2 regions of the Gryllotalpicola protaetiae genome follow, and region 1 is predicted to be linked to the other one. Evidence: predicted binding sites of a transcription regulator. Region 1 holds the regulator's gene; the other holds the start of a gene.
The links. The regulator HspR, encoded in region 1, represses chaperone genes until heat shock. The targets are predictions, from matches to a motif close to AAGTTGAGTCNNNNNGACTCAACTT.
Positions count from the first base shown of each region.

Region 2: D7I44_RS13820 (Hsp20/alpha crystallin family protein) is a predicted target of HspR. The motif match lies at 2,095-2,119, and genes of this name have one in related genera.

Region 1 is NZ_CP032624.1:1,485,980-1,489,377, forward strand. It holds gene D7I44_RS07260 (DEAD/DEAH box helicase) at 1-458, opposite strand, end outside; gene D7I44_RS07265 (hypothetical protein) at 576-1,040, opposite strand; gene D7I44_RS07270 (heat shock protein transcriptional repressor HspR) at 1,050-1,493, opposite strand; gene D7I44_RS07275 (DnaJ C-terminal domain-containing protein) at 1,588-2,583, opposite strand; gene D7I44_RS07280 (nucleotide exchange factor GrpE) at 2,651-3,247, opposite strand; gene dnaK (molecular chaperone DnaK) at 3,252-3,398, opposite strand, start outside.
Region 2 is NZ_CP032624.1:2,848,157-2,851,554, reverse strand. It holds gene D7I44_RS13835 (APC family permease) at 1-603, shown strand, start outside; gene D7I44_RS13830 (alpha/beta hydrolase) at 572-1,588, opposite strand; gene D7I44_RS13825 (hypothetical protein) at 1,569-1,985, opposite strand; gene D7I44_RS13820 (Hsp20/alpha crystallin family protein) at 2,148-2,600, shown strand; gene D7I44_RS13815 (NADP-dependent oxidoreductase) at 2,652-3,398, opposite strand, start outside.

The sequences.
Region 1 (3,398 bases):
AGCAGCGGCCAGAGCAGCGGAGAACCGAACTCGTCGAGGGCGATGCGCGCTCCGTCCTGCCCGAGGAACCCGCCGGAGGCGGCCCGCGCGAGGGCCGCGAACTCGGTGAACCAGCGCACCTGCGCCGGGTCGAGCCCGAGCTGGTGCACCTGATACTGCAGGCCGGCCCAGGTGAGGTTCGCGCCGACCCAATTGGTCCCAGAGGGCTTGGCGGCCGAGCGCCCCGGCATGACGGGCCGCACCGCGAGCCTCAACGCGCCGATCGACTCGGCCGTCGCGGCGACGGTGGTGTTGCTCGTGTGCTGCCAGCGACCGGAGCCACGGCGGACGACCTCGCGCACCTCGAACTGCACGCCGAGGGGGGTGCGCGGAGGCGGGGCGGCTTCGCCCGCGGCATCCGTCGTCGCATCGGCACGCGCGAGCCCGCGCAGCTTGCGCTTCCACTCGCTCTCAGCCACGCGCCCATGCTTTCACGCGCCGCTGACACGCATGCCGCGCTCCGCGGGTGCGAAATGCACGCTCGTTCGCAATCCAGCGTGCGTTTCGCACCCCTCGCCGGCACGAGGGCGGGAGGGTCAGCGCGGCTTCGGGAAGACCTCGGGGTGCAGGCGGAACAGCTCCTGCAGCTCTGGCGAGCCCTGGCGCAGCAGCGCGAGCAGGCGCCCGACCCGCATCGTGGAGCGCAGCTCGCGCACGTAGGGCAGGTACATCCAGACGATGCGGCGCTGCGAGTTGCCCGCGATGACCGAGAGCATCAGCCCGACGATGATCACGACGATGCCGAGCGTGATGCCGAACACGGGGCCCGTGCTGATTCCCCGCACGATTCCGCCGATCAGAGCGACGGCCGCTCCGCCGACGAAGCCCCACACGATGAAGTTGACCGACAGCACCCAATACAGCTGGCCGTTGGCGAAGCGGTTCGCGAGGTCCTCACCCATAAACGGCGTCCACACCTCGCGCACCGCCTTCACATTCGAGAGCGGGTGCCGCAGCACAGCGGGCAGCGGCGCGGCGGTCTCGCGGGCGGCATCGGTCATGATTCGAACCTAACGGTCCTCGCTGGACGAACTCCACGGCCGCCACACGACCATCTGGTTGCGGCGCTCGGCCCGGGCGCCAGCGCGCATCGACAGCACCTCGCCGTTCGCTCCGGAGGCGAAGACGCGACGGCCGGGCTGCTGCAGCAGGGCATCGGCGAGCGCCGACTCAAGCTCGCGCACCCGCTGCTGCAGCGCGCGCGCCTCGTTCTCGAGCGACAGCACACGACGGATGCCTTCGAGCGACACCCCTTCGGCCGAGAGCCGCGCGATCTCACGCAGCTGCGCGATGTCGCGCAGGGAGTAGCGGCGAGACTTGCCGGCCGTGCGAGTCGGCTCGACGAGGCCGAGCCGGTCGTACTGGCGCAGCGTCTGCGGGTGCAGTTCGGCGAGCTCGGCCGCCGCCGCGATCGCGAACAGGGGAGTGTCCTGATCGACATCCATCGAGGCCATTCGGCCGCCTCCTCTCACCTCGCGCCGCCGAGACGTTCCAAAACGGGTTTCTCCTGCGGGATTCCGCCGCTTCGGCGCGTCTCGCGGCGCGGACTCACTCCCGCGCCCGCGCCAGCAGGTCGTCGCGGGGGTTCTCCTTCGGCAGCTTCGCCGCGAAGTCGAGCAGCGCGTTCTCGGCGTCGGCCGAGAGGTGCGACGGCACCGCGACCTGCACGACGGCGAGCAGGTCGCCCGTCCCCTTGTCGGTCTTGACGCCGCGGCCCTTGACGCGCAGCACCCGGCCCGACGGTGTGCCGGGGGCGACCTTTAGCTTCACCGGGGCGCCCTCGAGCGTCGGCACCTCGATGGTCGCGCCGAGCGCGGCCTCGACGAAGGTCACCGGCACGTTGAGGCGCAGGTTCAGCCCGTCGCGCTCGAAGACCGGATGCTTGCGCACGGTCACGTGCAGAATCAGGTCGCCGGCCTCCCCGCCGTCCTGGCTGGGGTAGCCGCGGCCACGCAGGCGGATCTTCTGCCCGTCCGCGACGCCCGCCGGGATCTTCACCTTGATCGGCTTGCCGCCGGCGCCGGTCAGCGTGAGCGTCTCGCCGCGGGTGGCCGCGAGGAACTCGATCGTCGTCGACGCCTCGAGGTTCTGGCCCTTGGTCGGGCCGCCGTAGCCGCGGAAGCCGCCGGACGACTGGCCGAAGCGGCCGCCGCCGAACAGTCCGCCGAAGATGTCATTGGGGTCGGCGCCGCCGCCCTGGTACGTGAAACCGCCGGGGCGGCCACCCGCGCCACCGCCGAACATCGACCCGAACACGTCCTCGAAGCCGCCCGCGCCGCCGGAGCCCGGGGCGGTGAACCGCGCCCCGGACCCCATGGCACGGATCTGGTCGTATTCCTGGCGCTGCTCCTTGTCGGAGAGCACGGAGTACGCCTCGCTGATCTCCTTGAAGCGCGCCTCGGCCGCGGCATCCCCCGGGTTCGAATCCGGGTGGTACTGCCGCGCGAGCTTGCGGTAGGTCTTCTTCAGCTCGGCCTCCGAGACGTCCTTGCTGACGCCGAGGACCTTGTAGAAGTCCTTGTCGAACCAGTCCTGACTGGCCAACGCGCCTCCTTAGAGAAATGGAGTTCGTTTCGAGACGCGGCCTGCGGCCGCTCCTCAACGAACGGAACTAGTCGGCCGGGGTGGCGACGACCACGCGGGCCACACGCACGAGCGTCGAGCCGATCGTGTAGCCGGTCTCGACGACGTCGAGAACGGTGGTCTCGGTCGCACCGGGGGTGGGCTGCTGGAAGATCGCCTCGTGCCGCTGCGGGTCGAACACCTCGCCGACCTCGCCGAACGGCTTCACGCCGAGCTTCTCGACCGCGCCGCGCAGCTTCGCCGCGATGGTCGGGAAGGCGCCGTCGCCGTCGAGGTCGCCGTGCTTCTGGGCACGGTCGAGGTCGTCGAGCACGGGCAGCAGCACGCGCACAGCGTCGCCGACGGCGCGCTCACGCACGACCTCGCGCTCGCTCTCGGTGCGGCGGCGATAGTTGGCGTACTCCGCGGTCACGCGCTTGAGGTCGGCGAGGTGCTCGGCGCTCGGGTCGTTCTCCTCCGCCTCGGCGGCCGCGAGGATGTCCTCGACGAACAGATCGTCCCCGTCGCCGGCGCCCTCGGGGGCCGAAGCGTCCGCCTCGGCCCCCTCGGACTCGGCGGGGACGATGGGCTCTTCCGGGTTCTTGTCCTCAGAGGACTCGGGGCCTTCGGGCTTCTCGTCCGTCATCCGCTTACTTCTTCTCGTCCTCGTCGTCGACGACCTCGGCGTCGACCACGTCCTCGTCAGAGGCGTCGTCGGCGGAGGCATCCGCACCCTGCTGCGCACCGGCTGCCTGCTCGGCCTGACCTTGCGCGTAGATCGCCTCGCCCAGCTTCTG
Region 2 (3,398 bases), 1.4 Mb from region 1:
CCCGACGGCGTGCGCATCGCCGCCCTGTTCATCCTCGCGATCCTCGTGATCTCACTCGTCTCGCGCGCGAAGCGCTCCTTCGAGCTGCGCGCGTCGTCGGTGAGCTTCGACCCGGTCGCGGACGCGTGGCTGCAGGAGGACGCGGACGACGAATCCGGCGTCATCCGCATCGTGGCGCACGAGCCGGGCCCGGACACCAAGGACGAGTACAGCGACAAGAGCAAGTCGGAGCGCTACTTCAGCCACATCCCGCAGGGCGCCCGCCTGATGTTCATAGAGGTCATGCCCAAGCCGCGCACCAAAGAGGACTCGTCCGATTTCGTCGAGACGCTGCTCGTTCGCGGCGTCGAGAAGCACGGCTACCGCGTGCTGCAGCTCGAGAGCATCTCGGTCCCGAACGCGATCGCGGCGGTGCTGCTCGAGATCCGCGACCAGACCGGCATCGTGCCGAGCGTGTACTTCCAGTGGAACGAGGGGAACCCGATCTCCAACATGGCCCGCTTCCTGCTCGACGGCACCGGCGAGATCGCGCCGGTGACGCGCGAGGTGCTGCGCGAGGCGGAGAAGAACCCTAAGCGTCGGCCGATCGTACACGTGAGCTGACCTGGGCGATGAAGTCCTGCAGGCGCTCGTAGACCTCGGCCGACTCCGGGTGCGCGGTGTCCTGCTGCCAGGTGTGCTCGGTGTTGCGCGAGTCCCAGCCGTAGCTGACGAATTCGACGGGGATGCCTGCGGCCTCGGCCTTCTTCGCGAAGTTGACGTTCGCGTGATAGAAGATGTCGCGCTCGCTCGTGGTGACGAGCACGGGCGGGAAGTTCTCGTCGACCCATTCGATGGGGCTGAGCCAGCGGGACGCCCGCTGCAGCGACGCCGGCTTCATGCGATGGCGTCGATAGCCCGGCAGAAGCATCCGCACGAAATCGTGACTCATGATGAAGCCGGGCTCGAACACGACCGAGAAGTCGACGGCGCCGCAGTGCAGCACGAGGCCGCCGAGCTCGCCGCGGGTGACCGCCGGGCGCAGGCGGAAGTGGTTCGCGAGCTCAGGCCGGGTCGTCGTCGCGGCGAGCAGCGCCGCGATCTGCGCGCCGGCGGAGTCGCCGCCGAGGACGATCGCGCTCGCGTCGCCGCCGTGCTCGCCGACGTGCGCGACCACCCAACGCAGCGCCTCGTTGGCGTCGTTCAGCATGTGGCGCATGCCGAAGCCGCCGCCGCGCAGACCGGCCCGGCGATAGTTCACGTTGACGACGACGATGCCCGTGTCGGCCTGCACCGCGCAGTACTTGGTGAGCGCCGACTTGTCGCCGCTCGTCCAGCCGCCGCCGTGGAAGTAGACGTAGACGGGAAGCCTGTCCTCTTCTTCAACAGGGCGTGAACCGCCGGTGTCGCGGCGCGGCGTGAGCACGTCGAGACGGTGGCCGGGGTGGTGGTCGCCGACATAGTCGACGTCGAGCAGGTAGTCCACGGTGCGCACCGGTTCCTGGTTCAGCCGACGGGACTGCAGGGGCGCGAAGGGCAGCATCATCGCCGTCCACAGCCAGGGGCCGACGGGGAACGGCGCCGAGCGGCTACCGGAGCGCCGTGACATCGATCAACGCCAGAAGGGCGAGTGCATAGGCGGATTCCGGGTCGGATGCGTCGAATTCGCGCGGCTCGCCGGCCCTCTCGGTCGTCACGCGCCAACCGCCGCCCGGAAGGGCGGCGAGGCTGCGGAACGTGCCGCCGAGCAGTTCGCGCAGCTGGTCTTCGCGCGGCAGCCACAGCGACTGCTCGAGCGAGACCGAGTCCAGGGCCCACTCGGTCGTCCCGTTGAATCCGAGGATCGTGCCCGTGTCGAACTCGTGCGCCTCGACCGTCATATCGGACACGGTGAAGGTCTCGTCTGAGGCGAATTCCGGGCCGTCGATTCGGAAGAAATCGCCCGGAGCGGGATGCCATTCCAACCCGGCGTCCCGCAGCTGCCGGGCGAGTGAACTCGCGATCACACGCTCATTATGGCCCCACGAAACCGGTGATCGTCCGGGTGCGCCCTTGGCAACGGCCGGGAGCGGAATGGATCTGGCACTCTCGGCGTTCGAGTGCTAATGTGACTTCAAGTTGAGTCGATGTGACTCAAGTTAGGGACCACAGAGAAGGAGCTGATTCATATGGCCATGAACTTCGACCCGTTCCGCGAGTTCGACCGCCTCGCGGGCTCGTTCGTCGACCGCCCCGCGGGCCCGCGGCTGATGCCGATGGACCTCTACAAGGACGGCGAGACGTACGTGCTCTCGGCCGACCTGCCCGGCATCGACCCCGGCTCGGTCGACATCGACATCGACGGGCAGCTGCTGACCATCCGCGCGCAGCGCACCCTTGCGACCGGCGACGGCGTCAAGTGGCTCACCCGCGAGCGCCAGGGCGGCACGTTCCTGCGCCAGCTGAGCCTGGGCCAGGGCGTCGACACCGAGCGCATCGCCGCCGATTACTCGAACGGCGTGCTGTCGATCACGATCCCGATGAGCGAGAAGGCCAAGCCGCGCAAGATCGCCGTGGCTTCGCGGCCCGAGACCGTGCACCCGGCCGTCGAGGACTCGCACAGCGAGGCCGCAGAGGCATAAGCACCGCATGCAGAAAGGCCCCGGCTCGCCGGGGCCTTTCTGCATGCGGTGTCAGCGGGTGACGACGACGATCTTGCCGCGCACGTGGCCCGCCTCGAGGCGGGCGTACGCCTCGGCGACGCGCTCGATCGGGTAGACGGCCTCGATCGGCACCGTGATCGAGCCGTCTGCGACGAGTCGCACGATCTCGGCGAACTGCTCCATCGTCGCCTGCGGGTTGCCGACGCCCTGGGCGCCGCGGTGCCCGCGCGCGGCGATCGTGTTGATGCGCTCGATCGGCACGCCGAGGGCGAGCGCCGCGTCGACCGAGTCGGGGCCGTGGCAGTCGAGCGCGGCGGTGAAGCCATCGGGCGCGGCATCCGTCAGCCGCTCGATCAGGCCGTCGCCGTAGGCGACGGGCGTGACGCCGAGATCACGCAGGAACTCGTGGTTCGCCTCGCTCGCGGTGCCGAACACGGTCGCGCCGCGCAGCCGCGCGAGCTGGGCCGCGATGACGCCCACTCCCCCGGCGGCCGCGCTCACGAGCACCGTGTCGCCCGGGCCGACGCCGACGCGGTCGACGGCCGCGATCGCCGTGCGCGCCGTCACCACGAGCGCACCGGCCGTGTCGTAGTCGAGCGCGGCGGGCTTCTCGATGAGGACGCCGTCGCGCTCGGCATCCGCCCCATCAGCCTGGATGATGACGAAATCACCCAGCGCATGGTGCCGCCGCCCGCCGAGCACCGCATCGCCCAGGGTGAAGCGGGTGACTCCGGGGCCGAGCTCGTCGACGTCGCCCGCGAAGTCGAAGCCGACGCC